Regions from separate parts of the Bradyrhizobium sp. Unk1 genome, predicted to be linked through region 3. Evidence: predicted binding sites of a transcription regulator. Region 3 holds the regulator's gene; each other region holds the start of a gene.

Region 1 (7,655 bases), on a different contig from region 3:
CACCTCGCTGATGACGATCACGGTCTCCGAGGTCTCGACCGACAGCAATGGCAACGCGACGGTGCAATGGAGCAAGTCGACCAGTACGTCGGGGGCGAGGGCCGCCGGTCAGCAGATGACCTTGTCGTCCTTTACCGCGCCGGGCGGTACCAGCAATGCCAACATCTCGCTCATCCTGAGCGAGGTGTCCTACGACTACGCGCCCAACCTCGGCTTCACGATCGCCGGTACGGTGAAGCTGTCCGACAGCTATTACCTGTTCCCCCGCTGCTCGACGAATACCCCCGCCACGTCGAGTTTTCCCTATTACGACATAAAATATCCGGCGGCGAAGACCTGCACCTGCGTGCAGCACTTGCAGCAGAAGACCTGTTAGTTTCACGGAACGCGGTCGAAAGAAGCCGGATGCCGCTGAGGCAAGCTTCTGTCCCGATTTCCTCCCGGCCCCTGTGCGCAATTGCGCACCAGGCCGGGATACATTGGGGTGAACGCCTACGCCGCCACAGTGACGCGGTCGAGCGCTGCGATCAGCTTTGCCGCGATGGGATGGTCTGACCGCGGATTCTGGCCGGTGATCAGCTCGCGGTCCTCGACGACGTAGGGCTCGAAATCGACGGCGCTTCGGCTGACCTCGGCACCTGCGGCTCCCAGCGCGTCCGGCATGGTGAAGTAGATCTTGCCGTGCAGGAACTGCTCCTCGATCGGTATCTCTTCCGAGGCGGTGAACACCGTCATCTTGTATCCCGCATATTGCCAGCCCTTGCCCAGCTCCGCGATCTTGGCCTTGTCGCCGGCGATCAGGGCGGCACGATAGGCCTTGGCGTCGGGCAGGGCGGCCAGCGTCGCGATCGGTCCGTGGCAGAGCAGCGCGGTGATCTTCTTCCGTTCATGAAAATATCGCAGGATCTTGCCGAGCTCGGCATCCTGCATGAGGTCGACGACCGGACCCTGGCCGCCGGGGACGAAAACGGCGGCATATTGATCCAGTCCGCCGTCCACGATCGCGCGCAACGTGCGCACGTTGGTCATCGACGGGTCCTTGTCGAAGAAATCGCGTCCCCGCCGGTAGGCTTTCTCGTCGCCGCCGAAATGGGCCGCATGATCGGAGGCCGGATCGATGTATGGTTGCTTGCCGTTCGGCGTGGCCAGCACCACCTCGTAACCGGCATCGACCAAGGCCATCGCGGGCACGACGGTCTCGTTGAGATATTGGCCGGTCGGCCCGGTGCCGCCGCCCTGGATCTCGATACGGGTTGCATTGGAGCCGACAACGAGCACTTTTCCTTTGGACATGGTGTCTCCTGACTGTTGGATTCATCAATTGCCAGCGGCACCCTCGATCGCGGCAAGGGCTGTCCGGGCCACTTCTTCGTCCTGCTCCACCGAGCCTGCGCTTGTGCGGCGACTACCTGAACACGATCATCTTCTCCGCCGTCATCTCGTGCATCGTGTAGGGAATGCCGCCCACGCCATGGCCGGACACGCGGCGGCCCGCGAACGGCATCCAGTCGGTGCGGAAGGCGGTGTGGTCGTTGATCATCACCGCCGCCGCGTCGAGGCGCTCCGCCGCATCGAGCGCGACCGCGAGATCGCGCGTAAAGATGGCGGACTGGAATGAGACCGGAAGCGAGTTGGCTTCCGCGATCGCGTCGTCGATGCGATCGAACGGATAGACGCAGGTCACCGGCCCGAACACCTCCAGCGTGGAAATTTTGGCATCGCGCGGCGGCGAGATCAGGATCGATGGCTTGAGCGTGGTCTCGCTCAACCGGCCGCCCCCGATCTGTCGTGTCCCGGCCGAAACCGCCTCATTGATCCAGCCTTCGACACGCGCAACCTCCTGCGGCGTAATCAGCGGTCCCACCTCTGTCTCGGGGAGCGTCGGGTCTCCCACCTTCAGGGCCTCGACCCTGGCCGCGAAGCGGTCGACGAACTCCTTCTGAAGCGCGGAATGCACATAGATGCGCTGGACCGACACGCAGACTTGCCCCGCGTGGTAATAGCCGCCCTTGGCGATCGGCTCGATGATCTTTTCGAGGTCGGCGCTGCGGTCGACGATGAGGGGCGCGACACCGCCGTGCTCGAGGGCGCAGCGTGCACCGGGGGTGATGACCGATCGCAGATGCCAGCCGACGCGCGCCGAGCCGATGAAGCTCAGGAAGGCGACGCGTGGGTCGGTCGCGAATTTTTCAGGCAGGCTATGATCCTCCGGGAGGAACGTCTGCACCCAGCCTTCGGGCATGCCGGCTTCGTGGACGAGCTTCACGAGCTCGACGCAGCACAGGGGCGTTGTGCCAGCCGGTTTGACGATGACAGGGCAACCCGTCGCGATCGCCGGTGCGATCTGGTGAACGATCAGGTTGAGGGGATGATTGAAGGCCGAGATCGCTGCGACAATGCCGATGGGTTCCTTGATGGTCCATGCCCGCCGGCCATCGCTTGCGGGCGTCAGGCCCATCGGGACCTCGACCCCGCCGCGGGTCCGCAAAAAATCCGCTGCCGAGCGGATGCCGTCGATCGCCCGATCCGTCTCGATCAACGCATCCGTGAGCGGCTTGCCGCCTTCGCGCGCGATCAGGAGACCAAAATCCTGCCGCTTCGCCGAGACCAGATCGGCGAGCCTATTGAGAATGGCGATCCGCTGATGCGGCTTCAGCCAGGCCTTTCGGTCCGCGAACAGCTTTCGCGCGGTCTCGAACTTTGCCTCCAGCGCGGCGGCGTCGTCACTGCCGAGCTCGGTGATCTCTTTTCGGTCGAAGGCCTGTACAATCTTGATCATCATTTTCTCCACGCCGTGTTGTGCTCTTCGCCTGGCGTCCACTATGGCATGGGGCGCGGTGTGGCCAATGTCGCGGATTGGCGCTGAGCGGATCCGTCGTGCGATTTGGCAAATGGCCGGACCGTCCCTGCAAACTTCTCCATGTCCGGCAACAAGGTGGTCATGCAGGTCAACCTCAACGGAATGCAGATTCGGTTCGACGGCGTCATCAATGGTGACGAAATGAGCGGTCAAGTCACGAGCGCACGGCCAATGAGTTACCGCAGGCAGGTGTGATGCCCCAGCGTACGCGCGACATCGAGACCGCGGGGCTGATGCTTTGCGTCACGTCATCGAAGGTCAAAATGGATGGAAGGCGACGATAGTATCATGCCCCTGTTTTGCCCGACGAGTCAAATTGCTTCGGGAAAGCGTAAGTCATTGATCCGCCACGCCCGGCTACTGTGCATGGGGTTGTTTTCGCAGTTTTTGTTTGGAGCGGTCCGTCTGAAGAGCGCCCGTTACGCGCTCTCCGTCTCCCGGTGCACGTCGTGCACCACGAGGCCCATGCCTTCCTCGGGCATCTTGATCCAGTCGCGGCGCTTCAGCGTGCGCTTGGTGTCCTCGTAGCCGCTTGTCCAGTGCTCGCGCATCGAGGTGCCCGAGAATTCGTGGTCCTTGGCGTCGCCCTCATAGGCCTTCTGCTGGTAGATCAGATGCAGGATCGCGATCTCCGGCATGTTGCGCAGGCTTACCTTGAGGCTACGATCCTCCTCGGACAATTGCTCGTCCGGAATCTTCGCCAGCGCCTTGTAGAGCAGAACCTTGAGATTGTGGGTGCGGCGATAGACGTCGGTGTTGTGGCGCGTGCGCGAGGAATACATGATGTCCTTGTGGCGGGCCATCACGTCCTGGATCGAGCGCGGCAGCACGCCCCGCGCGCTGAACAGGTCGACCTGGAACACCAGCGAGTTGAGCGCATCCTCCTGGTCGAGCAGGTGCTGGAGCGGCGTGTTGGAGACGATGCCGCCGTCCCAGAAATGATCGGTGCCGATCCGCACCATCGGCAGTGCCGGCGGCAGGGCGCCGGAGGCCATGATGTGCTCCGGCTCGATCTCGTCATGGGAATTGTCGAAATAGATGAAGTTGCCCGAGAGCACGTTGACCGCGCCGACCGCGAAGCGGACCTTCTTCTCGTTGATGAGGTCGAAGTCGACGAGCTCCAGCAGGCTCTCCTTCAGCGGCATCGTGTCGTAATAGCTGGTGGCGGTGCGCGCGCCGACCGGGCTGAACCAGGGATTGACCTGGTGCGGGGTGAAGAAGCCGGGCTGGCCCATCGCCGACGTCATCCACGCACTGGTGAGATTGCGCCACTGGCGGAAGATGTCGCCGTCGGGCGTGTAATGCCAGATCTTGCGATTGGTGATGCGCTCCCAGAAGATGCGCAGGGCCTCCAGCCGCTTCTCCGGCTTGTTGCCGGCGATGATGGCAGAATTGATTGCACCGATTGAGACGCCGCAGACCCAGTCGGGCTCGATGCCGGCCTCGTGCAGCGCCTGATAGACGCCGGCCTGGTAGGCGCCGAGCGCGCCGCCACCTTGCAGAACCAGCGCGACGCGGTCGCAGCGTTCGGGGCGCCAGCCCCGCGCGGGAGGCTGATGCGTCTGATGAGCCGGTTGCGACGTGCGGGCGTCCATGGGTGCCTCCTAGCGTGGACCAAACGATTGCGTCCGGCAGTGACGGCGTGATGACAATTTCAGCGCCGATGCATTGTCCGCATGCAGGTCGACCGCAACGGGAATGGCGGGAGGTCGTGCGCCTGACGGAAATCCTTCACATCGCAGTCAATGACGGCGGCTAGCAATTTGCGGTCCAGGCCTGACGCCGCCGGGCGGGCATCACACACAGGAGATCAGGATGCGCAGGGAAGACGTGCTGAGACTTCCGTCCATGCCGGCGGCGGGACCGAGCTATCCGGCCGGGCCCTATCGCTTCGTCAACCGCGAATTCCTCGTCATCACCTACGAGACCGATCCGGAGCTGATCCGCGCCGGCCTGCCTGAGCCGCTGGAGCCGATCGACCAGCCGATCGTGCATTACGAATGGATCAAGATGCCGGACTCCTCCGGCTTCGGCAGCTACACCGAATCCGGCCTCGTCATCCCCGCGCGTCTCAACGGCGAGGAGGTCAATTTCGTCTCGCAGATGTATCTGGACGACGATCCGCCGATCGCGGCGGGCCGCGAGATCTGGGGCTTTCCCAAGAAATACGCCCATCCCAAGCTCGAGATCGTCAAGGACACGCTGACGGGCACGCTGGAATATGCCGGCCAGCTCGTCGCCATGGGCACGATGGGCTACAAGCACGAGAGCATGGCCGGCAACGGCGATCGCACCCGTGCGACGCTGTCGAAGACGCAGATCAATCTGAAGATGATCCCGGGCGTCGACGGCCGTCTCGAAGTCTGTCAGCTCGTCGCGATCAACCTCATCGACATCGTGCCGAAAGGCTCCTGGATGGGGCCCGGCCGGCTGCATCTGGTGCCCCACGTCAACGCGCCGGTCGCGGATTTCCCGGTTCGCCGCTGCCTCGGCGCGCACCACTACATCGCCGATCTCACGCTGCCGTTCGGCCGCGTCGTGCACGACTACGTCAAGGAGGCCGAGGCGGTGGCCGCGACGGGGCTGGCCGCGGAGTAGGGCGGCACCATCATCAAACTGTAACAAAGCCGTAATTGAGTACCCGCGAGAGGTTCGGAAGATGCCGTCAGCCATCTTCCGGAAGCGGGGCATTTATTGACAATTGGGGTTGGCCATGGCTGAGCCGGCGAAGCTTGTCAGCGCGATATCGGATTCCGTGCCCGCCATTCCCGGCTTGGTCTGGGCGTTCCGGCTGCACGGCGACGGCAGTGCCGAGGCGCTGCCGATCGACCAGCCGATCGAGTTCAGCCATGACGGCCGGCTCTGGCTGCATTTCAACCTGACCGATGCGCGCGCGCGGCCCTGGATCGCAGCGTCACAGCTGCCGCCGCTTGCGCGTGACCTCCTGCTGTCCAACGACACCTTCCAGCAGCTTCACGTCATCGACCACTGCGTCTACGGGGTCTTCTCCGATCTCGTGCGCGACATCGACAGCGCGACGGAAGAGACCGCGTTCCTGCGTTTCGCCATGACCGAGCATCTTCTCGTCAGCGGCCGGCATCAGGCGCTGTGCTCGGCTGATGCGACGCGCCGCGTGCTCGAAGGCGGCTACCGCGTCGACAACGTCGCCCATCTCCTGGAAAAGATCGTCGACGAGGTCGCCGACACGCTGGACCGGATGGCGGACAAGCTCGGCCAGGAGATCGACGACATCGAGGAACGGATTTTGGCCGACGACGCCAAGCCGGAGATGCGCCGCAATCTCGGCCGGCTGCGCCGGACCTGCGTCAGACTGCATCGCCAGCTCACCGGCCTGCGCGTGCTGTTCCACCGCCTCGATCAGAAGAATACCGATCATCTCTCGCCGGCCTTACGCATTCACGCCGGCAAGCTGGCGCAGCGGCTGGACGGGCTCGATCACGACATCGTCGAGCTCCGCGAACGCAGCCGCCTGCTCGAGGAGGAGCTGCGTTTCAAGAACGAGGAGGAGAGCAACCGCCACCTCCACACGCTCTCCATCGTGACCTCGCTGTTGCTGCCGCCGACCCTGATCACCGGCATCTTCGGCATGAACACCAAGGGCCTGCCGCTGACCGACGTCGAGAGCGGATTTCTCGTGGCGGCGCTGCTGATGGCCTCTTCGGTCGGCGCGGCCTATCTCTTCATGCGGCGCACGGGCATCTTCAAAAAATAGCGTATTGACCGTGAGTTGGCGTGCCCATCAATCTCCGTTGCGACGCGCGGCCGCCATTGTGCTGGCCTCAACGGTCGCGAGCACGAGCGCGCTCGCCGGCGCCAAGGACGAAAGCGCGGCCGAATGGCTGGCGCCAAAATGGTTCAACGAATGGCATGACGGGCTCGCCAACAAGGGCCTGAATTTCGGCGCCACCTATATCGCCGACAACATCGCCAACGTCTCCGGCGGGGTGAAGCGCGGCGCCATCCATTTCGGCCGCCTCGATCTCTCGGTCGATGCCGATCTCGACAAGCTGGTGGGCTGGACCGGCGGCCGCTTCTACGCCAATGCGTTCGTGATCTACGGCCAGGGGCTGAGCCGCAATTACGTGATGAACCTCGCCACCATCAGCGAGATCGAGGCACTGCCAGACCGGCGGCTCTACAACGCCTATTTCGAGCAGAGCTTCTTCGGCGACCGCCTGAACATCAGGGCCGGCCAGCAGGCCGCCGACGTCGAGTTCTTCGACAGCCAGACCGACGACCTCTTCATCAACGGCACCTTCGGCTGGCCCGCGATCAAGGCGAGCAATCTTCCCGCCGGCGGCCCGGCACCGCCGATCGCTGTGCCCGGCATCCGCATCAAGGCGGCGCTGACCGAAAACATCACCGCGTTCGGTGCGGTGTTCAACGGCGATCCGTCAGGCCCGGGCGAGGCGGATCCGCAGCTGCGCGACCATCATGGTCTGGCGTTCCGCGTCAACGATCCGCCGTGGGTGATCGGGCAGGTCCGCTTCAACTACGACATCGATCTCGGAGGCCGGCCGCTCGCCGGCAATTTCACGCCGGGCGCCTGGAAGCATTACGGCTCGTTCGACAGCCAGCGCTTTACGGCGGAGGGGCTGTCGATCGCCGATCCCGGCGGGAGCGGTGTGCCTGCAAGACTTCGCGGCAATTACGGTATCTTCGCCGTCGTCGAGCAAGTGCTCTATCGCCCGCCGGAGGTGAAGGACAACACCACGTCAGCCTCGATCCCGGGCGTCACCGCGTTCGGCCGCATCGCCTACAGCCCGCCGGACCG
Region 2 (7,655 bases), on a different contig from region 3:
TGTAGGTCGATACAAGCTCGCGCGCGACCTCGTCCCAGACGTCGGCGACGAAACCGGTGCCGTGCACGAGCAGCGCGGGCGGCCTCCCGCTCTCGCCCCATTGCAGCATCGCGATCTGCGCGTCAGTGGGGCCGATGGAGAAGCGATGTGGATTGATCATGGGGACAGGATGCTACTTCGCATCCTCCAAAATCATCGTCGCGCCCTTCTCGGCGATCATCGCGGTCGGCGTGTTGGTATTGCCTGACGTTATCGTCGGCATGATCGACGCGTCGATAATGCGCAGGCCGCTCAGGCCGTAGAACCGCAACCGCTCGTCCACCACCGCCATCGGATCATTCGCCGCGCCCATCTTCGCGGTGCCGACGGGATGGAAGATGGTGGTGCCTATGTCACCGGCGGCCTTGGCGAGAGAGGCGTCGTCGTCGCCGACGGTGGGACCGGGCAGATATTCGCTCGGGCGATATTTCGCGAGCGCCTTCTGCTGCATCAGCCGCCGCGTGGTGCGGATGGCGTCGGCGCCGACCTGGCGATCGTCGTCGGTCGACAGATAGTTCGGCGCGATGATCGGCTTCTCGTCCGGGCTTGCCGAGCGCAGCCGTATCGTGCCGCGTGAGGTCGGCTGCAGATTGCAGGCGCTCACCGTGATCGCGGGGAAGCGGTGCAGGGGATCGCCGAACTTGTCGAGCGACAACGGCTGCACGTGGAACTGGATGTTGGCGCGGGCGCGCGTCGCGTCGGAGCGCGTGAAGATGCCGAGCTGCGACGGCGCCATGGTCAGCGGGCCGCGGCGGCGGAAGGCGTAGTCGAGCCCCATCAAGCCACGGCGGAACAGGTTGTAATAGGTCTCGTTCAGCGTGCGGACACCCTCGACCTTGTAGATCGCGCGCTGCTGGAGATGGTCCTGGAGGTTGCGGCCGATTCCAGGCTTGTCCATCACGATGTCGATGCCGAGCGGCGACAGCCAGTCGGCGGGGCCGATGCCGGAGCGATGCAGCACCTGCACTGAGCCGATGGAGCCTGCCGAGAGGATCACTTCGCGCTTGGCACGCGCCTCGATGACCTCGCCATTCTGGATGAAGCGTACGCCGACGGCGCGGCCCTGCTCGATGATGAGACGATCGACCAGCACGTTCTTCTCGAGCCGCAGATTTTGGCGGTTCAGCGCCGGCTTGAGGAAGCCGCGCGCCGACGACCAGCGCCGGCCGCGCTTCTGGTTGACGTGGAAATAGCTGGTGCCTTCGTTGTCACCGGTGTTGAAATCCGGGATGCGCTTGATGCCCATCTCCTCGGCGGCGTCGCCGACGGCGTCGAGAACGGCCCATGACAGCCGTGGCGCCTCGATGCGCCAGCCGCCGCCGGTGCCGTGATGTTCGCTCGCGCCGAGGAAATGATCCTCGAGCCGCTTAAACAGCGGCAGCACGTCGTCATAGCCCCAGCCGGTCATGCCGAGCTGGCGCCAGTGGTCGTAATCGGCGGCCTGTCCGCGCATGGAGATCATGGCGTTGATCGCCGATGAGCCGCCAATCACCTTGCCGCGGGGATAGGCCAGCGAGCGGCCGTTCAGGCCCGGCTCGGCCTCGGTCTTGAACATCCAGTCCGAGCGCGGATTGCCGATCGCGAAGAGATAGCCGACCGGAATGTGGAACCAGATCCAGTTGTCGTCGCCGCCGGCTTCGAGGATGAGGACGCGATTCCCTGGCTCGGCCGAGAGGCGGTTGGCGATGATGCAGCCGGCCGTGCCGGCTCCGACGACAATGTAGTCAAACTCACCTTCGAGCCGCCTCGGCATTCTGCTGCTTCCACCCAAACAGGCGTCATGCCCGGGCTTGTCCCGGGCATCCACGCGCTTTCCGTCCTAATAGTCAGACGTGGATGGCCAAGACAAGCCGGTGACAGGCCCGGCCATGACGAGAGCACAGGGGACCCTCGATCCGCGGGAGTTAGGTGGACTGGTGCTTGCATGGTAGACAGTCCTGTATTCCCAACAAAGCTTGAGACCCTCCATGCCCATCGTGAACCGCGTCGCCGACCTCCAACCCGATATTCAGGCCTGGCGCCGGGACATCCACCAGCACCCGGAGCTGCTGTACGACGTTCACCGCACCGCAGCATTCGTGGCGGACCGACTGCGCGAGTTCGGCTGCGACGAGGTCGTGACCGGCCTCGGGCAGACCGGCGTGGTTGGCGTGATCAAGGGCAGCAAGCCGGCCGGCGATGGGCTCAAGGTGATCGGCATGCGTGCCGATATGGACGCGCTGCCCGTCGACGAGCAGACCAACCTGCCTTACGCCTCCAAGATTCCGGGCAAGATGCACGCCTGTGGCCATGACGGCCACACCGCGATGCTGCTCGGTGCGGCCCGCTATCTCGCCGAGACCCGCAACTTCGCCGGCGATGCTGTCGTGATCTTCCAGCCGGCCGAGGAGGGCGGCGCCGGCGGCGCGGCCATGGTCAAGGACGGCCTGATGGAGCGCTTCGGCATCGAGCAGGTCTACGGCATGCACAACGGCCCGGGCATTCCGATCGGCTCGTTCGCGATCCGGCCGGGCCCGATAATGGCGGCGACCGACGAGGTCGACATCATGATCGAGGGCCTCGGCGGCCACGCCGCGCGACCGCACAAATGCATCGATTCCGTGCTGGTCGGCGCGCAGGTGATCACCGCGCTGCAGTCGATCGTCGCCCGCAGCGTCGATCCGCTGGAATCGGCCGTGATCTCGATCTGCGAATTCCACGCCGGCAATGCCCGCAACGTCATTCCGCAGACTGCGACGCTGAGGGGCACCATCCGCACGTTGTCGCCGGAGGTGCGCAAGCTGGTCGAGAAGCGCGTGCACGAAGTGGTGGCGGGCGTGGCGCAGATCACCGGTGCCAGGATCGACCTGCACTACAAGCGCAACTACCCTGTCGTGAACAACCACGCCGCGGAGACCGAGGTGGCGCGGCGCATCGCCAGGAACGTTGCCGGCGAGGCCAATGTGCACGAGATGCCGCCGCTGATGGGTGGCGAGGATTTCGCCTACATGCTGGAAGCGCGGCCCGGCGCGTTCATCTTCTGCGGCAACGGCGACAGCGCCGGCCTGCATCACCCCGCCTACAATTTCAACGACGAGGCGATCGTGTTCGGCACGTCCTATTGGGTCAAGCTGGTCGAGGAGTCGCTCGCGGCGTCTTAACGCCGAACCGAAGCACAAACGAAGAGGGCCCGTGCATCGCACGGGCCCTTTGTCTTTGCGGAATGATCGGCTCAGAAAATCCGCGAGAAGATCACATACAGCGTGGCCGACAGCGCGATCGCGCAGGGCAGCGTCAGCACCCAGGCCATCAGCAGGTTGCGGATGGTCGCCATCTGCAGGCCCGAGCCGTTCGCGGCCATGGTGCCGGCGACGCCGGACGACAGCACGTGGGTGGTCGAGACCGGCAGGCCGAACACGTCGGCGGCGCCGATCGTGGCGGCGGCGACCAGCTCGGCGGAGGCGCCCTGTGCGTAGGTGAGATGGGTCTTGCCGATCTTCTCACCGACGGTGACGACGATGCGCTTCCAGCCGACCATGGTGCCGAGGCCGAGCGCGATGGCGACGGCGACCTTCACCCAGGTCGGGATGAACTTCGTGGCGCTATCGAGGCCGCCCTTGTAGGCGTTCAAGGTCGCGACCTCTTCCTTGTTGAGGTCGTTTTCCTTGTCCTTCATCAGGAAGCGGATCGCTTCCGAGGTCAGGTACATGTCGTTACGGGTGTTGCCGACCACTTCCGCCGGCACCTTGTTGAGCGAGCCGTACTTCGCGACCTGGTCGCCGACATCCTTCACCAGCACCGACAGCGAGGGGTAGGTGCCTTCGCTGATGTGGTGCGAGGTGATGTACTGTGTCACCGCAGGACGGGGATCGCCGATGATCGAGTGACCGGCGCCCTTGGCCGCGATCACCTTGGAGGCGGCCTCCGAGACCTTCTGGAACTGGGCGACCTGGCTCTCCGGCAGCGCGCGGTTGAGCGCGTAAGCCGTCGGCACGGTGCCGATCAGGATCAGCATGATCAGGCCCATGCCCTTCTGGCCGTCGTTCGAGCCGTGGGCGAAGCTGACGCCGGTGCAGGTCGCGATCAGCAGGCCGCGGATCCACAGCGGCGGCGCCTTGTTGCCTTCGGGCGCGGCGTACAGGGCGGGGTTGCGCACGATGAACTTGAGCAGCAGCAGCAGCACGGCGGCACAGATGAAGCCGAACAGCGGCGACAGCAGGAGCGCGTAGCCGATCTCGGTGGCCTTGCTCCAGTCGACGCCCGAGGTGCCGTCGCGGCCGCGCATCATTGCGTTGGCAATGCCGACGCCGATGATCGAGCCGATCAGCGTGTGCGAGGAGGAGGCGGGCAGGCCGAAATACCAGGTACCGAGGTTCCAGATGATCGCGGCGATCAGCAGTGCGAACACCATGGCGAAGCCGGCGCTCGAGCCGACCTGGAGGATCAGCTCGACCGGCAGCAGCGAGACGATGCCGAAGGCGACTGCGCCGGAGGACAGCAGCACGCCGAGGAAGTTGAAGAAGCCCGACCACATCACCGCGACTTCGGCCGGCAGCGAGTGGGTGTAGATCACGGTCGCCACCGCGTTGGCGGTGTCGTGGAAGCCGTTGACGAACTCGAAGCCGAGCGCGATCAGCAGCGCGACGAACAGGAGGATGTAGGGCAGGAAGGTCGTCACCTTCGTGCCGGTCGCGTTGACGTCGACATAGATGCTGTAGGCAACGAACAGCAGGCCTGCGGCAAGGATGCCGAAGAACAGGATCATCGTTAGCGGGTTAAAACCCTTGTCGAGATTTGGCCTGGAAGCCGGCTGGACAGGCGTCGGATCGCCTACCGCACGGTCGAATGCAATATCTGTCATTTTTGGACGCCCCTTAACTAATTTGAAGGGCTATTGTCCGCGATGGATTTGAAGGCTGGATGACAACTGCGTCGTAAAGTCGCTTTCCCTCCAGTATTTGCCAGTATTTAGGCGGCGCGCGGGGCTTTCTTCTGCAAGCCGGCGGCAATCTTCAGGTCATCGACAAAGCGCTGATATTCCAGCACCTTGGCTTCCGGATCGGGCAGTCGCAGCAGATAGGACGGGTGCACCGTCACCAGCGCCTTGCGTCCGTCGGGCAGGTCTATGAGCCGGCCGCGGGTCTTGCCGATCGGGGTGATCTTGCCGAACACGCTTTGCGCGGCGGTGGCGCCCATCGCCACGATGAGCTCGGGCTGGATTGCCGAAACTTCCCGCTCGTACCATTGCCGGCACGCCCGGATCTCCGGCGTCGCCGGCTTCTGGTGCAGGCGGATCTTTCCGCGCGGCACGAATTTGAAGTGCTTGACCGCGTTGGTGACATAGACCTTGTTGCGGTCGACGCCGGCTTCCGCCAGCGCACGGTCGAGCATCTGGCCGGCCGGGCCGACGAACGGATGGCCGGCCAGGTCTTCCTTGTCGCCGGGCTGCTCGCCGACCAGCATGATGGTCGCGTCTTTCGGGCCCTCGCCGAACACGGTCTGCGTGGCATCCTTGTAGAGCGGGCAGGCGCGGCAATGTGCGGCCTCCTCGCGGAGCGCTTCGAGATCGTCGGCAGCCAGCTTGCGTGGCATCGGAGCCTCCGGCCGCTTCTGGGGCTTGTGCGGATCGGTTGCGGCATTGGCGATCATGGCGCCGGTCATGCGCTCGGCGTCTTCGATCAAGGGCTTAATGATCGACGCCTCGGGCAGGTTCCTCCAGTATTTCTTCGGCATCTCCGTCTGCATTGCCTTCACCTTCAGCCGCGCCGGGTTGAAGATGCTGGCGTAGTAGCGCCGCCAGGTTTCCTCCAGCCGGTCTTCGCCGGGTGCTTCGCTCTTGCTCACGCCCGACGTGAACGAGAGCGCGTGGCCATCCCAATGCGCACACAGATCGGGTGTCAGGATCGACCAGGGCATGTCGGCGAAGCGCTTGGCGAAGAACGGCGCGGCAAGCTCGACGATGTGATGCTCCGGCTCGAACCAGGCGACGTAATGCGCCGCGCGCTCGCGTCCGATCTCGCGGAAGCGCACGAAGGCATGCATCTTGTGCTCGTCGCGATGGACTGCTCTTGCCATGGCGGTGATCTGCGCGACATCGGGATCGGTCGCGACCTCGATGAGATCGTGATTGTCCTTCAAGCGCCAGAGCAGGCGATAGAGGATCGCAAAGCGCTCGCCGTCGCGATGCAGGATCGCGGCCTTGGCGAGCTCGACGAATTTTGCGGACACATTGAAGGTGCCGTCGTTCACCTCAAATATCGGAGACGGCGCGGGTGGCGCGAACAACTCCGCTTCGCCGCCTTGTACGGTCCAGGTGACATCGCTTGGCTGCACATGATGCAGCACGAGCGACCGTGCGGCTTTGCGCCAGCCGTCGAAATCGGTTTCGGTGTCGAGGGTGATGTACTGCATCAGAAGCCAAACCCCAGTTGTGTTGCCTTCGGCTTGAACCGTTCGATCAGCCCGGCGGCATCGAGACGATGCGGGGCGGGCCGGTGATCGCTGAGGACGATGAATGGCAGCGCCTTGTTGCGGGGCACGTGCAGCCGCGCGAGATCGGAGAGGCGGATCGTGGTGGTGCGCCGCGTCGCGATGATGCGTTCGACCGCCTTGGTGCCGAAGCCGGGCACGCGCAGCAGTTCCTCGCGGCTGGCGCGGTTGACGTCGAGCGGGAAGCGGTCGCGATGGCGCAGCGCCCAGGCGAGTTTTGGATCGATGTCGAGCGGCAGCATCGCGCTGTCGTCGACGATCTCGCCGACGTCAAAACCGTAAAAGCGCATCAGCCAGTCGGCTTGGTAGAGCCGGTGCTCGCGCAGCAAGGGCGGTGCACGCAGGGGCAGGGCGCGGCTCGCATCGGGGATCGGGCTGAAGGCGGAGTAGTAGACGCGCCGCAGCCTGTATGAGCCGTAGAGATTGGCGCTGGTGTGCAGGATGGTGTGATCGGAGGCCGCGTCGGCGCCGACGATCATCTGCGTGCTTTGCCCGGCCGGTGCGAAGCGCTGCGGCCTGGCCTTCGTCTTCGCGTTGCGGCCTTCCTCGGCCTCGTCGAGCTTCAGCCGCAGCCGGCCCATGGTGCGGCGGATCGCACGGACGTCTTTCTCCGGCGCGAATTGCTGCAGGCTCGTCTCCTCAGGCATTTCGATGTTGATGGAGAGACGGTCGGCATATTTGCCGGCTTCCGCGATCAGCGCGTCGTCGGCCTCGGGAATGGTCTTGAGATGGATGTAGCCGCGGAAGTGATCCTCCTCGCGCAGTTTGCGCGCGACGCTGACCACCTGCTCCATGGTGTAGTCGGGGCTGCGGATGATGCCGGAGGAGAGAAACAGGCCCTCGATGTAATTGCGCCGGTAGAAGTCGAGCGTGAGCTTGACCACTTCGTCGATGGTGAAGCGGGCCCGCGGCACGTTGGAAGAGGCGCGGTTGACGCAATAAAGGCAGTCGTAGTTGCAGGCGTTGGTCAGGAGCACTTTGAGCAGCGAGATACAGCGTCCGTCCGGCGCGTAGGAATGGCAGATGCCCATGCCCGGCGCGGTCGAGCCCATGCCCTTGCCATCGCTGGAATCCCGCTTCTCGGTGCCGCTGGAGGCGCACGACGCATCGTATTTGGCGGCATCGGCCAGAATCTCCAGCTTGCGTTG
Region 3 (7,655 bases):
TGAGAACGCGCTCAAATACGGGGCGTCGGGCGGACGTGTCATCGTGTCGCTGGCGGCCGCGGCAGCCACTGATGGAACTCAGGAAATCCGGGTCATGGTCCGCGATTTCGGCCCTGGCATCGCGCCCGAGCACCTGCCGCGGCTGACCGAGCGGTTCTACCGGGTCGACGTCGGCGACAGCCGGTCGCAGGGCGGGACGGGGCTCGGATTATCGCTGGTGAAACATATTCTTAACCGCCATCGCGGCCGGCTTTTGATCGAGAGCGTGCCCAAGCAGGGTGCCGTTTTCACGGCCTGTTTTCCCCAGGCGAAGACCGCGACTCTAACCTGATATTCAAGCGATTTCAAACGCTTGTATGTGTCATCCAGCTGTCACGAAACCTTCGTAAAAGCACAGCCGACCGCTCCTAAAGGGGCGGCACGGGGAGCGCGATCGGGCGCGGATGGCGCTTCGCTCCCCTGTATGGAGACCACCATGAATTTCATCAAAACGATCGTCGCTGCCGGCTTGGTCGCCGCATCGGCGACGGCGGCCTTTGCTGCCGACATTACGGGTGCCGGTGCGACGTTCCCGTTCCCGATCTATTCCAAGTGGGCTGACGCCTACAAGAAGGAGACCGGCAACGGTCTGAACTACCAGTCGATCGGCTCCGGCGGCGGCATCAAGCAGATACAGGCCAAGACCGTGACCTTCGGCGCCAGCGACGCGCCGCTCAAGGCCGAGCAGCTCGAGAAGGACGGCCTCGTCCAGTGGCCGATGGTGATGGGCGCCATCGTTCCGGTCGTCAACATCGAGGGCGTGAAGCCCGGCGAGCTGGTGTTCGACGGCGAGACCCTGGCCAGCATCTATCTCGGCAAGATCACCAAGTGGGACGACGCCGCGATCAAGAAGCTCAATCCGAACGTGAAGCTGCCGTCGGACGCCATCACCGTGGTCCGCCGCTCGGATGGTTCGGGCACCACCTTCAACTTCACCAACTATCTCTCCAAGGCCAGCGCGGACTGGAAGAGCAAGGTCGGTGAGGGCACCGCGGTCGAGTGGCCGGTCGGCGTCGGCGCCAAGGGCAACGAAGGCGTGTCGGGCAACATCAGCCAGACCAAGAACTCGATCGGCTACGTCGAGTACGCCTATGCCAAGCAGAACAAGCTGACCTACACCGGTCTCGTCAACAAGGCCGGCAAGCCGGTGCAGCCGACGGTCGAAGCCTTCCAGGCCGCGGCTTCCAACGCCGACTGGGCCAAGGCTCCCGGCTACTACGTCATCCTGACCGACCAGCCCGGCGACAAGTCCTGGCCGATCACGGCGGCGACCTTCATCCTCATGCACAAGGATGCCACCGACAAGGCAGCCTCGCAGGAAGCCATCAAGTTCTTCCGCTGGGCCTTCAAGAGCGGCGGCAAGGCGGCTGAAGAGCTCGACTACATCCCGATGCCGGACCCGGTCGTCCAGCTGATCGAGAAGACCTGGGCTGCCGAGATCAAGAGCTAAGCGCTCTTGTCCCGGACTGGGCGCCGGAATCTCACAAGACCTCCGCTCCGGATCGGCCTCGCGCCGCATCCGGAGCGCAACACCAACAACAAGACCGACAACAAGCGTATATCAAACGGGCACAGGGGATCGGCGTGGCAGAGATGGCCGTTCAGAGCGATATAATCGACGACGCCGGACCGTATGACCGCGCCAAGGCCTTGAGCGCCTTCAAGCTCGGCGACGTCACCTTCTACTGGATCACGCGGCTTTCCGCGATCTCGGTGCTGCTGATCCTCGGCGGCATCATCATTTCGCTGATCGTCGGCGCCTTCCCGGCGATGAAGGAATACGGCCTCTCCTTCCTGTGGACGCAGCGCTGGGCGCCGTCCGCCGATCCGCCGGTGCTCGGCGCGCTCGGACCGATGTACGGCACGCTCGTGACCTCCTTCATCGCGATGCTGATTGCCATTCCCGTGGGTCTCGGCATTGCGATCTTCCTCACCGAGCTCTGCCCGCAATGGCTGCGCCGCCCGATCGGCATGGCGATCGAGCTGCTCGCCGGCATCCCCTCGATCATCTACGGCATGTGGGGCTTCTTCGTGCTGGGCCCGTTCCTGGCCAACACCTTCCAGCCCTTCATGATCAAGATCTTCGACGGCGTCCCCGTGCTGGGCGCCATCTTCGCAGGTCCCCCGTCCTATCTCAGCCTGTTCAACGCCGCGCTGATCCTCGCGATCATGGTGCTGCCCTTCATCACCTCGATCTCGGTCGACGTGTTCAAGACGGTGCCGCCGGTGCTGAAGGAAGCCGCCTACGGCGTCGGCTGCACCACCTGGGAAGTCGTCCGCAGCGTGGTGATCCCCTACACCCGCGTCGGCGTCATCGGCGGCGTCATGCTGGCGCTGGGCCGCGCGCTCGGCGAGACCATGGCCGTGACCTTCATCATCGGCAACTCGTTCCGGATCTCCTCCTCGATCTTCGCCCCGGGCACCACGATCTCGGCGGCGATCGCATCCGAGTTTGCCGAGAGCGACGGCCTGCACCAGTCCGGCCTGATCCTGCTCGGCCTGCTGCTGTTCGTGCTGACATTCTTCGTGCTCGCAGCGGCGAGGTTGATGCTGATGCGGCTGGAAAAGAAGGCGGGGAACTAGCGCCATGAACCCGATCTATTCACGCCGCCGCCGCAAGGACATCGTTGTTCGCGGGCTCTGCATGGGCGCCGCCGCCTTCGGCGTCACCTGGCTTGCGCTGATCCTGATCACGCTGCTCTACAACGGCATCGCCGGTCTGAACCTGGAGCTCTTCGTCGCGGACACGCCGCCTCCGGGCTCGACCGAAGGCGGCCTGCGCAACGCCATCGTCGGCTCGATCATCATGACCGTGCTCGGCGTCGGCATCGGCGCGCCGCTCGGCCTGTTCGCCGGCACCTATCTCGCCGAGTACGGCCGCAACGACCGCCTGACCTCGGTGATCCGCTTCATCAACGACATCCTGCTGTCGGCGCCCTCGATCATCATCGGCCTGTTCATCTACGGCGCGGTGGTGGTGCCGATGCGCGGCTTCTCGGCGATCGCAGGCGCGCTCGCGCTCGCCGTCATCGTCATCCCGGTGGTGCTGCGCACCACCGAGGACATGCTGCTGCTGGTGCCGAACGCGCTGCGCGAGGCGGCGTCCGCGCTCGGGCTGCCGCGCTCGCTGGTGATCAAGCGCATTGCTTATCGTGCCGCCCGATCGGGTCTCATCACCGGCGTGCTGCTCGCGACTGCCCGCGTCGCCGGCGAGACCGCGCCGCTGCTCTTTACCGCGCTGTCGAACCAGTTCTTCAGCCTCGGCCTGAACAAGACGATGGCGAACCTGCCGGTCACCATCAACAACTTCGTGCAGAGCCCCTACGCCTATTGGAAGCAGCTTGCCTGGAGCGGCGCGCTGCTGATCACCCTGACCGTTCTTGCCCTGAATATTGGTGCGCGCATCCTTGGCGCCGAGAGGACCGCAAAATGAGTGAGCTTTCCGTATCGATGAGCGCGGCCGGTGGCCTGCCCCAGGCGCCGGTGCTGCCCGAAGCCCCGGCCAAGGTGACGGTGCGCAACCTCAACTTCTATTATGGCGAGCACCACGCGCTGAAGAACATCAATCTGGCGCTCGGCACCAACCGCGTCACGGCGTTCATCGGTCCGTCGGGCTGCGGCAAGTCCACCCTGCTGCGCATCTTCAACCGGATGTACGACCTCTATCCGGGCCAGCGCGTCACCGGTCAGCTCATGCTCGACCAGACCAACATCCTCGACCCCAAGCTGGACCTCAATCTGCTGCGCGCCCGCGTCGGCATGGTGTTCCAGAAGCCGACGCCGTTCCCGATGACGATCTACGAAAACATCGCCTTCGGCATCCGTCTCTACGAGAAGATCTCGAAGTCCGAGATGGACGACCGCGTCGAGAAGGCGCTGCGCGGCGGCGCGCTGTGGAACGAGGTCAAGGACAAACTCAACGCCTCCGGCCTGTCGCTCTCCGGCGGCCAGCAGCAGCGCCTCTGCATCGCCCGCACGGTCGCGGTGCGGCCCGAGGTGATCCTGTTCGACGAGCCCTGCTCGGCGCTCGACCCGATCTCGACCGCGAAGGTCGAGGAACTGATCCAGGAGCTGTCCGAGAACTACACGATCGCGATCGTCACCCACAACATGCAGCAGGCGGCGCGCGTCTCCGACAAGACCGCCTTCATGTATCTCGGCGAGCTGATCGAGTTCGACGACACCAGCAAGATCTTCACGTCGCCGACCGACCGGCGCACGCAGGATTACATCACCGGCCGGTTCGGCTGAGGAGACGGAACATGGGTTCTGAACATACCGCAAAGGCCTTCGACACCGACCTCCAGGAGCTCACGCGCCTGGTCGCCGAGATGGGCGGCATCGCCGAGCGCATGATCGTCGATTCCGTCGACGCGCTGATCCGCCGTGACGTCGCGCTCGGCCAGCGTGTCGTCACCATCGACGCCGAGCTCGACGCGCTTCAGAAGAAGATCGAGGAGCGCGCCGTGCTCACCATCGCGCGCCGCCAGCCGATGGCGGTGGATCTGCGCGAGATCGTCGGCGCCATGCGCGTCGCGACCGATCTCGAGCGGATCGGCGACCTCGCCAAGAACATGGGCAAGCGCGTCGCGGCGCTGGAGACCGATTTCCATCCGCTCAAGCTGTTCCGCGGCCTGGAGCACATGACCGACCTCGTGCAGCAGCAGGTCAAGTCGGTGCTGGATGCCTATGCCGCGCACGATCTGCCGGCGGCGATGGCGGTGTGGAAGGGCGACGAGGAAGTCGACGCCATCTGCACCTCGCTGTTCCGCGAGCTCCTCACCTACATGATGGAGGATCCGCGCAACATCTCGTTCTGCATCCATCTGATGTTCTGCGCCAAGAACATCGAGCGCATCGGTGACCACGCCACCAACATCGCCGAGACCGTGTTCTACATGATCGAGGGCCAGGCGATCACCGACAAGCGGCCGAAGGGCGACATGACGACCTTCGCCACGACGGTCCCGAACACTTAAGGAGCGACGACACCATGGGCGCACGCATTATGGTGGTTGAGGACGAGGAAGCTCTCACCGAGCTTCTCCGCTACAACCTCGAAGGCGACGGCTATGACGTCGAGACGGTGATGCGCGGCGACGATGCCGACACCCGCCTCAAGGAGCACATCCCCGATTTGATCGTGCTCGACTGGATGCTGCCGGGCCTCTCCGGCATCGAGCTGTGCCGGCGGCTGCGCACCCGGCCCGAGACCAAGCAGCTCCCGATCATCATGCTCACCGCGCGTGGCGAGGAGAGCGAGCGGGTGCGGGGCCTTGCGACCGGCGCCGATGACTACATCGTCAAGCCGTTCTCGGTGCCGGAGCTGCTGGCACGCGTGAAGGGCCTGCTCAGGCGCGCCAGCCCGGAGCGGCTCGCCACGGTGCTCGCCTATGGCGACATCGAGCTCGACCGCGACAAGCGCCGCGTGGCGCGTTCGGGCCGGCCGATCGATCTCGGTCCAACCGAATATCGCCTGCTGGAGTTCTTCCTGGAGCATCCCGGCCGCGTGTTCTCGCGCGAGCAGCTGCTCGACAGCGTCTGGGGCCGTGACATCTACATCGACGAGCGCACCGTCGACGTCCATATCGGCCGCCTGCGCAAGCTGCTCAATCTCGGCCGCGAGCAGGACCCGATCCGCACCGTCCGCGGCGCGGGCTACGCACTGGACGATCGCTTTGCGAAGGCGGAGCAGGCGTAGGGTCCGCCGCAAGCCAGCAAACAAAAAGCGCGCCGGGTGGCGCGCTTTTTTCTTGCTCGATCGTCCCAGCCCTGTGCCGGGACAAGGTTGTCTGGAGCTAACTCAGCGCGGACCCGGCTTCGCCGGCGCGCGACGGCGATCGGCCGCGGGCTGATACGCCACGCGCGAGTGCTGGGCGCAGTAGGGCAGGCCGGAGAGCGCCTTGCCGCCGCAGAAGAAGAAATCCGGGCTCGAGGGATCGCCGACCGGCCAGTGGCAGGTGGCCTCGTTCAGCTCCAGCAGCGACAGCCGCTGGCTCATCGGCACGACGTTGTCGTAGGTGACCGGTTCGGCCTCGACCTCGACCTCGAAGGCCTGCGCCAGCGCGGTGTTGCCGCGCGCGATCGGGCGGGTCACCCGCATCATGTGCTGGGCGGGGCGCGCCTTGCGCGGCCGGGGCGCTGCCGATGAAGGGCTCTTGGCGCGGCCCGACAGGCCGAGCCGGTGCACCTTGCCGATCACGGCATTGCGGGTCACATTCCCGAGTTCAGCGGCGATCTGGCTGGCCGAAAGTCCGGCCTCCCAGAGCTTTTTCAGCTGCTCGACGCGATCATCCGACCAGGTCAAAACGGTCATTGCACCCTTTCCTTCGCCGGCGCCTGCCATCCTGGCGGCCGCACGGCGAATGCCTAAGCTTCGAAAAACCCGTGCCGCCAGAATCCCTTAAGGCTCGCCGGGCGCGCCAGATGCGCCCGAACGCTTACGCCGGTACATGAGGACTTAGAGGATCAGAACTGCTGCACGAGATGTCGTATCTGACAAGCCAAACGCTACAATATGGCGTGACTCACGCGCAAGAGTCCGCCGACTCGCTTCCACATGTTCCGTGGCGGAAATACGCAAAATCGACACCGCAAGACTACGGATTCTGCGTTTCGCGAGGCTTTCCGGGCGGCATTGACACCGGTTTCACCAGGCATAAGATAGTCGTGCGTGCCGCCCTTAAAAGGCGGCACGTTTCGTTTTCCGGGCCGGTCAATGGTGCGTTGCGCAATGCACGCTCACACCGTCCGCAACATTCAAGTGATCGTCATGACTAACAGCGCAGCGCCGCACTTGCTCCCCGTTTTCGCCAGGTCCGACCTCGGTTTCGAGCGCGGCGAAGGCTGCTGGCTGATTGCGACCAACGGCGATCGCTATCTCGATTTCACCTCGGGCGTGGCGGTGAATGCGCTCGGCCATGCTCATCCTGCGTTGGTCAAGGCGTTGCAGGAGCAGGCCACCAAACTCTGGCACATGTCGAACCTGTTCCAGAGCCCGGACGGCGAGAAGCTTGCCGCGCGTCTGTGCAATGAAAGCTTCGCGGACTTCGTGTTCTTCTGCAATTCCGGCGCTGAAGCGCTGGAAGGTGTGATCAAGCTGGTCCGCCATCATCACTTCTCAAAGGGGCATCCGGAACGTTACCGCATCATCACCTTCGAAGGCGCCTTCCACGGCCGCACGCTGGCAACGCTCGCCGCGACCGGTTCGGCAAAATATCTCGAGGGGTTCGGCCCGCCGATGGACGGCTTCGACCAGGTCCCGCATGGTGATATCGAAGCCGTCAAGAAGGCGATCGGTCCGCAGACCGCCGGCATCCTGATTGAGCCGATCCAGGGCGAGGGCGGCGTGCGTTCGGCAACGCCCGCCTTCCTGAGGGCGTTGCGCCAGCTCTGCGACGAGAAGGGTCTGCTGCTCGCGTTCGACGAGGTGCAGACCGGCATGGGCCGCACCGGCGATCTGTTCGCGCATCGCCGCACCGGCGTCACGCCTGACGTGATGTCGCTGGCCAAGGCGCTTGGCGGCGGCTTCCCGATCGGCGCGGTGCTGGCGACCGCGGACGCGGCTGCCGGCATGGGGCCCGGCTCGCACGGCTCGACCTTCGGCGGCAATCCGC
Region 4 (7,655 bases), on a different contig from region 3:
GCCTCGGCAAACTCCTTGCGCAGCTTGCGCAGGAGCCCGAGTTCGGACTGGAAGTCGACATAGTGCGGCAGCTTCAGATGCTCGACGAAGCCGGTCGCCTGGACGTTGTCCGAATGCGACATCACGAATTCTTCATCTTGCGCAGGGGCCACGGCGTCTTCGCCGAGCTCGCGGGCACGCAGCGCGCGGTCGACCAGCGCCATCGACATGGTCTTGCGCTCGCTCTGGCCGAAGGCGAGACCATAGCCGCGGGTGAAGCACGGCGCTTCCGTCGCCGAGCCCTTGAACTGGTTGACCATCTGGCACTCGGTGAGCTCGATCGAGCCGAGCGGCACGGCGAAGCCGACGTCTTCCGCGAAGAATTCGACCTCGACCTCGCCGAAGCGGATCTCGCCGACGAAGGGATGGTTGCGGCCGTAACCGCGCTGGGTGGAATAACCCATCGCCAGCAGAAAGCCTTCGTCGCCGCGTGCGAGGTTTTGCAGGCGCAGGTCGCGATCGGCCGGGAAGTTCAGCGGTTCGCGCGTGAGATCGCCGACGCTGGCGCCGTCTTCGGCCCGCGGCGAGGATTCGATCAGCCCGTCGCGGCCCAGAATATCGGTCACGCGCGGCGTGGGCGCCGTCGAAGCTTCGGCCGTCGCCGGCACTTCAGGCACAAAACCCTGGCCCAGCGAGGGATCGAGCAGACGATGCGTGTAGTCGAAGGTCGGCCCGAGGATCTGGCCGCCGGGAATGTCCTTGAAGGTCGCCGACACCCGCCGCTGCACGCGCATCGCGCCGGTGTCGACCGGCTCGCTGGCGCCGAAGCGCGGCAGGGTGGCGCGGAAGGCGCGGACCAGGAAGATCGCCTCGATCAGATCGCCGCGCGCCTGCTTGATGGCGAGCGCCGCGAGCTCGCGGTCATAGAGCGACCCTTCGCTCATGACGCGGTCCACGGCGAGGCCGAGCTGTTCCGAGATCTGATCGAGCGTGACTTCGGAAACACTCTGGTCGCCACGCCGCGCATTGGCGAGCAGGCGATGGGCGTTCTCGATGGCGCGCTCGCCGCCTTTGACTGCGACATACATGCGACTAGCTTCCCTTGTTCACGACACGCGTGGTGCGCGGGATCGCAACCACGGCATCATCGGCGACCAGCACCAAATCGATGCCACGCGGAAACAGCGCCTCGTTGAACCGCAGCCGTTCGAACAAGTCGAAAGGCCTGATCGAGGCCTGAAGTGTCGCGACACCGTCGATGCCGGGGCCACGCAGTTCGAAACTGCGCCCTGAGTCCAAGCTCTCGACCTGAAGGATCACCGTGGTCGAGCGATCCGGATACTCGTTCGTACCCAGTGCGAAGCGCTCGAGCGGCGGCAGCGCCGCGCCGTCGCTGATCAGGGCGAAACTCGCGATCGAGGAGTCCTGCACCACCGGCGCGCCGGTGTGGAACTTGAGCCATTTCACCACGTCCGACCTCTCCGCCATCCGGGCATCGAGCCAGAGCGGCGTGTCGTGATCGAACAGCGTCAGCGCGATCGCGGCAGTGCCGCGCATCGTTGGCCCGGGCACTCCCGCCATCGGTACGATGCGCTGGACCGAGCCCGGCCGCGCCATCGCGTCCATGACGGAACGAAAGGTCGATTGCGCCGACAAGACCTTGTCGACGAAACCCGGCGGAAGTTCCGCAATCGTGGTCATGGCCTCACCCCTCACCGCGCACCATGGTGTAGAAATCAACCTTCGTCGCGGCGGTCTCGGCCGCCGCCTGCTTGCGCTGGATCATAAGCTGCTCGCGCAACGGCGCGATAACGTCACGCTCCACCGCCTCGCCGAAATCACTGGACTGCGCCAGCGCGTCGCACAGCGCGATCAGCCGCGCCTTCTCGCCATCGCGCCCCAGCGTGTAGCCGAAGCCGACCTCGCCGCTCGCGAGCCGGACCGCGGCGCGCGACACCGTGGCTTCACCGAGATTGAAAGGCGCGCCGTCGCCGCCGACCCGGCCGCGCAGCATGACGAGACCGTTTTCCGGCGCGCGCAGCTCCTGATGAGCCGGCAGGGCGAGAGCGCGGAGGCGAGCGGCGATCTCGCCCGCCTCCGCGTGCGCCAGCACGGCCATCGCGGCCTTGCGCTGGACTTGCTGGTTGTTGTGCTGGGTCACCAAATCCACCGAAACTTTCTGCAGAACTTGCCGAATCCAAGTTGTCTATGATAATAGACAACTTGATACGGAAGCGCCATGACTGTTTCGTGACAAACGTGTGATTTCTGAAGTAGGCTTCTCGGCGACATGAGCATGCAGGACTCAGCCTCTTCGGGCGTCGCGCTGTGGCGCCTCGTTGCCGATGGCATCGAGCGCGGCATCGCCGACGGCCGCTTTGCGGCCGGCGACAAGCTGCCGGGCGAGATGGAGATCGCCGAAACCTATCGCGTGAACCGCCACACCGTGCGGCGCGCGCTGGCTGCACTTGCCGAGCGCGGCCTCGTGCGCGCCGAACGCGGCAGCGGAACCTATGTCGAGGCGCAGCGCCTTGCTTATCCCTTGCGCTCGCGCACCCGCTTCTCCGAGATCGTCGGCGCCGACGGCCGCGAACCGCATGGCCGGCTGATCGAGGCGTCCGATGACGTCGCGACCCGCGAACTGGCGCGCGAACTGGGATTGAAGGCCGGCGCGCCGCTGGTGCGGATCGAGGCGATCCGCCTCGCCGACCACACGCCGATCTGCGTCTCCACCACCTGGCTGTCAGCGGAGTTGTTTCCGGGCGCGGGCGAGGTGTTCGCCGCGACGCGCTCAATGACGAAACTGCTCGAGCATTACGGCGTCCGCGACTACAGCCGCGGCGCGACCCGGATCACCGCCGGCATCGTGGACGCGACCGATGCCGCACGACTCGATCTGCCGCTCGGACGGCCGATCCTGGTGGTCGACGCGACCGACCACGATCTCGCCGGCAAGCCGCTGGTGACGAAGCACTCGCGCTTTGCCGCGGAGCGGGTGGAGTTTCTGGTGGAGAACGGGTGATCTACCCGCTCGCGCAGGTATCGTACGGTGGGCAAAGGCGCACTTGCGCCGTGCCCACCATCTTTCCAAGCTATCGGCAGTGGTGGGCACGCTTCGCTTTGCCCACCCTACGACACCTTTGCTCAGGCGACAGCCCGCCGCCCAATAATCGCAAACCGCAGCTTGCTCGATATGAAATCGATCGCGGCCACTGCGACCAAAATCATCAGGATCAGGAACGACACCCTCTGCCATTCCAGCACGCGGATCTGCTCGGCGAGCTGGAGGCCGATGCCACCGGCGCCGACGATGCCGATGATGGTGGCCGAGCGCGTGTTGGATTCGATGAAATAGAGCACCTGGCCGGCGATCACCGGCAGGACCTGCGGCAGCAGGCCGAAGCGGATCTCGTGCAAAGCGCTGCCGCCGGAGGCGCGGACGCCTTCGACCTGCTTCTGGTCGGCGCCCTCGATCGCCTCCGAAAACAATTTTCCGAACGCGCCGAAATCCGACACGGCGATGGCGAGCACACCGGCGAACGGACCGAGCCCGACCACATTGATCCACACCAGCGCCCAGATCAGCGTGTCGACGCCGCGGATCGAATCGAGAAACCGCCTGATAGGAAAGCGCAGGATCTGCGAGGGTATGACGTTGCGCGCGGCCAGCAGACTGACCGGAAGCGCGAACAGCGCGGCGAGCGTCGTGCCGAGCAGCGCGATCGACAGCGTCTCACCCAACGCCTTCAGATAGACCGGCAGCGAAGAGCCGGGATCGGGCGGGATCATCATCAGGCTGATCCAGCCGAGCTGGCTCAGCCCTGCGAAGAATCGCGACGGTGAGAAGTCGAGATCGACGAGGCCGTAGACCAGGATCGCAAACGCCGCGACGATCATCGCCGGCACCGCGAGCCGCGCCGAGGCGGGGCGGTCGAACACGTCGGGGTAGCGCGCGCGAAGCGCTCGCGTGTCGACCTGCCGCGGCCCCGTCACGTCCGTGCCTCCTTGCCGAACAGACGGCCGCGCAGCCAGCCCGTGGTGATGTCGATGATGAAGACCGTGATGATGATGGTGAGCAGGATGGCACTGACGTCGGAGTAATAGAACTTGCGGATGGCGACGACGAGCTCCTGGCCAATGCCGCCGGCGCCGACGAAGCCCATGACGGAGGCCTCGCGGACATTGATCTCGAAGCGCAGCAGCCCGTAGCTGGCATAGCCCGCGGTCACCTGCGGCACCACGGCGAAGCGCATGCAGGAGAGCCAGCTCGCGCCGGTCGAGCGGATGCCTTCGACCGGCTTCATGTCGGCATTCTCGACGATCTCGGAGAACAGCTTGCCGAGCGCGCCGGTGGAGTGGATCGCGATCGCGAGCACGCCGGCCATCGGCCCGAGGCCGAACGCGATCACGAAGATCAGCGCGAAGACGATGCCCGGCACGGTGCGGGCGAATTCGAGCAGGCGACGCACCACGAAGCGCAGCCAGGGCGACGGCGAGGTGTTCTCGGCCGCAAAGAAGTTCAAGGCGAAGGCGAAGGTCGCGCCGATCAGCGTGCCGACATAGGAAATCAGCAGCGTCTCGCCCAGCATCTTCAGCCATTTGCGCCAGCCCCACAGCCACTCGCCGGCATCGGTCCAGACCCGCTGGCCGCTGTCGAGCGTGAGGATGCGGTCGAAATAGCTGATGAAATTGCCGAAATGGGCGAAGAAGGTGCGCAGGTTCACTTCCGCGCCGATGGCGGCAAGAAACAGCGCCGCGGCAAAGATCACCAGCCCCAACAGGAGTCGGAGCCGCTTGCGCGCGACCGCCTGGCGATAGGCCGCGTTGAGCACGGCGAGCTGCTGCTCGGGGAGGATCGAAACCGCGACGGTCATCTGGCCAGGAAAAATGGTCGATCAAAGAGAAAGAGCCGGGTCCATCGACCCGGCTCCAGTGCTATCGTCCTGAAACTCAGGACGCCTTCTTCTTACGCAGTGCATCGACGAACTTGATCAGCTCGATCGTGCCATCCCAGTCCTTGGTGGTGGCGGGATGGAAACCCTTCTTCTGGCCGTCCTGGAGGCGATCGAAGGCCGCCTTGTCCTTGGCCGGCGCGTCGAAGAACGCCTTTGCGATCGCCGCCTTGGCCTCTTCCGGCAGGTCGGAATTGTAAGCGTAGGGGCCGTTGATGATCGGCGCCGACTTGTGGATGATGCGGAAATCGTCCTTCTTCATCGGCGAGCCGTCGGCGTTCTTCAGCATGCCCTTGGTCAGCATCTGCGCCAGCGTGGAATCGTCATCGCTGGTCCACTGGTTGGCCGCAACGTCGACCGTGCCCTGCGCCAGTGCCAGGATCGCGTTCTCATGGCTGCCGGTGAAGACGACCTTGCTGAAATAGGTGTCGGCATCCGTGATGCCCATCTTGTCGAGCTCGAAGCGCGGCACGTTGTTGCCGGAGGTCGAGTTCGGGTCGACGAGGCCGAGGTTCTTGCCCTTGAGCTGGTCGACGCTCTTGTAGGGGCTGCTCGCCTTGACGAAGAACACCGAGTAGTAGCCGGTCGAACCGTCGGCGTTGATGTCGTTGGCGAAGGCATCGGTCTTGACGCCGGTCAGGCGGGCGCGGGCGAACGACGCCGAGCCGTAGCTGGCGATATGGATGTTGCCGGCGCGCTGGCCTTCGATGACGGCGGCGTAGTCGTTGGCGATGCGCAGCGTGACCTTCACGCCCAATTCCTTGGAGAGATAGTTCATGAACGGCGCCCAGCGCTCGGTCACGCCCGAGGCGTTTTCCGCCGGAATGACCGCGAAGGTCAGTTCGGGATATTTGGCTTTCCAATCGTCGGCGGAAGCCGAAGCCGTGAACGCGAGCGCGGCGGCGCCAGCAAGAACCAGTCTGCGAGTGATCATGATACCCTCTTCATCGGTTGGGGTCGGTTGACGCAAAAATTGGCAACTACAGGCGCAGCTCAGGCGGCTGCGGCCGTTCCGAGCGCCGGCACGCCCTCAGGCGCCGGCACAGGCATTCCGCCCATGACGTCGGAGGCTTCGAGATCGTAGAGCTCGCGCGCGACATGGTCGGTCAACTCGGCCGGCGCGCCGTCGAACACCACACGACCCTGCGCCATGCCGATCAGGCGGTCGCAATAGCTGCGCGCCAGATCGAGCGAATGCAGGTTGCAGAGCACCGTGATGCCGAAATGCTTGTTGATGCGCAGCAGCGCATCCATCACGATCTTGGTGTTGCGCGGGTCGAGCGAGGCGATCGGCTCGTCGGCGAGGATGATGTCGGGTTGCTGCACCAGCGCGCGGGCGATCGCAACGCGCTGCTGCTGGCCGCCGGAGAGCTGGTCGGCGCGCTGGGCGGCGAGCGAGGCGATATCGAACTGTTCGAGCGCCGACATCGCCAGCGCCCTGTCGTGCTCGGGCCAGGTCTGCGTCAGCGAGCGCCACGCCGGCATGGTGGCGAGGCGGCCCATCAGGACGTTGGTCAACACGTCGAGCCGGCCGACCAGGTTGAACTGCTGGAAAATCATCGCCGAGCGCGCCCGCCACTGCCGCAATTCCTTGCCGCGCAGCGCGGTGACGTCGAGGCCGTCGAACAGGATACGGCCCTGCGTCGGCGTCGCCAGGCGATTGATCATGCGCAGCATGGTCGACTTGCCAGCGCCGGAGCGCCCGATCACACCGACGAAGCCGCCGGGGGAGATTTGAAACGAAGCGTCGTCCACCGCGGCTTTTGCGCCAAAGCGGCACGTCAGACCTTCAACCACCAGCATAGAGGGCTCCAGAGTAGCTGGCTGCCACCGCTAACGCTGGCACTTGACACTTGTGTGACACACGGATCGCGGTGCGGCGATCCAACACACCTCCTCCCCTGTCATCACATCGTCATGACGCTGTCATCAGGCCGCTCGAAGAGGTACGCCCGCCCTCGACCTATCGGATGTAGCATGGCCGGCAAAACACTCTCGGTTCAACCGACCATCGACCCCTCGGCGAAGCTGCATGAGACCAGGCTCGGCACCTATACCGAAGTCGGCGCGCGCACCGTCCTGCATGAAGTCGCGATGGGCGACTACTCCTATGTCGTGAACGACGCCCAGATCACCTACACCACCATCGGAAAATTCTGCTCGATCGCGGCGATGACGCGCATCAATCCCGGCAATCATCCGATGCATCGCGCCACGCAGGCGCATTTCACCTATCGTTCCAGCGCCTACTTCGAAGGCGAGAGCGACGACACCGAGTTCTTCGACTGGCGGCGCCAGCATCACGTCCATATCGGCCATGACGTCTGGATCGGCCATGGCGCGATCGTGCTGCCGGGCCGCAACATCGGCACCGGCGCCGTGATCGCGGCGGGCGCCATCGTCACCAAGGACGTGCCGGCCTACACCATCGTCGCCGGCAATCCGGCGCGCATCGTGCGGCGGCGGTTCTCGGAAGACGTCGCCGGACGGCTGGCCCGGCTCGCCTGGTGGGACTGGGATCACGACAAATTGCGTGAAGCACTGCCCGATTTCCGCAAGCTCGGGATTGAAGAATTCCTCTCGGCATATGAAGCACGGGCAAGCTCCCTCACCCGTTCCCCTGCCAGCAAACGAAGCGCGGTCGCTTGACAGACATCTTCCTCGAGGGCGGCCGGGCCCTGATCGGCTCCGAGCTCGTCGAAACTTCCATTCTGGTGTCCGGCG

The links. The regulator PhoB, encoded in region 3, activates phosphate uptake and scavenging genes when phosphate is short. The targets are predictions, from matches to a motif close to TGTCATNNANCTGTCAT.
Region 1: the regulator PhoB is predicted to act here: its motif matches at 4,495-4,511, upstream of AC5ZFO_RS07495 (acetoacetate decarboxylase).
Region 2: the regulator PhoB is predicted to act here: its motif matches at 4,928-4,944, upstream of AC5ZFO_RS24170 (inorganic phosphate transporter).
Region 4: the regulator PhoB is predicted to act here: its motif matches at 2,219-2,235, upstream of phnF (phosphonate metabolism transcriptional regulator PhnF).

What each region holds. Positions count from the first base shown of each region.
Region 1 is NZ_JCAMOP010000004.1:343,330-350,984, forward strand. Features, by position in the region: gene AC5ZFO_RS07470 (TadE/TadG family type IV pilus assembly protein) at 1-376, shown strand, start outside; gene AC5ZFO_RS07475 (type 1 glutamine amidotransferase domain-containing protein) at 493-1,293, opposite strand; gene AC5ZFO_RS07480 (aldehyde dehydrogenase family protein) at 1,406-2,779, opposite strand; gene AC5ZFO_RS07485 (hypothetical protein) at 2,921-3,055, shown strand; gene AC5ZFO_RS07490 (patatin-like phospholipase family protein) at 3,280-4,455, opposite strand; gene AC5ZFO_RS07495 (acetoacetate decarboxylase) at 4,676-5,458, shown strand; gene AC5ZFO_RS07500 (transporter) at 5,574-6,593, shown strand; gene AC5ZFO_RS07505 (carbohydrate porin) at 6,652-7,655, shown strand, end outside.
Region 2 is NZ_JCAMOP010000019.1:45,702-53,356, reverse strand. Features, by position in the region: gene AC5ZFO_RS24185 (alpha/beta fold hydrolase) at 1-160, opposite strand, end outside; gene AC5ZFO_RS24180 (GMC family oxidoreductase) at 173-1,792, opposite strand; gene AC5ZFO_RS24175 (M20 aminoacylase family protein) at 2,007-3,179, shown strand; gene AC5ZFO_RS24170 (inorganic phosphate transporter) at 3,251-4,879, opposite strand; gene AC5ZFO_RS24165 (UdgX family uracil-DNA binding protein) at 4,987-6,429, opposite strand; gene AC5ZFO_RS24160 (putative DNA modification/repair radical SAM protein) at 6,429-7,655, opposite strand, start outside.
Region 3 is NZ_JCAMOP010000037.1:38,175-45,829, forward strand. Features, by position in the region: gene AC5ZFO_RS35505 (ATP-binding protein) at 1-331, shown strand, start outside; gene pstS (phosphate ABC transporter substrate-binding protein PstS) at 476-1,489, shown strand; gene pstC (phosphate ABC transporter permease subunit PstC) at 1,633-2,622, shown strand; gene pstA (phosphate ABC transporter permease PstA) at 2,627-3,472, shown strand; gene pstB (phosphate ABC transporter ATP-binding protein PstB) at 3,469-4,290, shown strand; gene phoU (phosphate signaling complex protein PhoU) at 4,302-5,018, shown strand; gene phoB (phosphate regulon transcriptional regulator PhoB) at 5,033-5,740, shown strand; gene AC5ZFO_RS35540 (GcrA family cell cycle regulator) at 5,843-6,355, opposite strand; gene AC5ZFO_RS35545 (aspartate aminotransferase family protein) at 6,812-7,655, shown strand, end outside.
Region 4 is NZ_JCAMOP010000027.1:63,938-71,592, reverse strand. Features, by position in the region: gene AC5ZFO_RS30145 (carbon-phosphorus lyase complex subunit) at 1-1,067, opposite strand, end outside; gene phnH (phosphonate C-P lyase system protein PhnH) at 1,072-1,680, opposite strand; gene phnG (phosphonate C-P lyase system protein PhnG) at 1,685-2,149, opposite strand; gene phnF (phosphonate metabolism transcriptional regulator PhnF) at 2,270-3,001, shown strand; gene phnE (phosphonate ABC transporter, permease protein PhnE) at 3,124-3,972, opposite strand; gene phnE (phosphonate ABC transporter, permease protein PhnE) at 3,969-4,853, opposite strand; gene phnD (phosphonate ABC transporter substrate-binding protein) at 4,930-5,865, opposite strand; gene phnC (phosphonate ABC transporter ATP-binding protein) at 5,925-6,734, opposite strand; gene AC5ZFO_RS30105 (LbetaH domain-containing protein) at 6,909-7,580, shown strand; gene AC5ZFO_RS30100 (alpha-D-ribose 1-methylphosphonate 5-triphosphate diphosphatase) at 7,577-7,655, shown strand, end outside.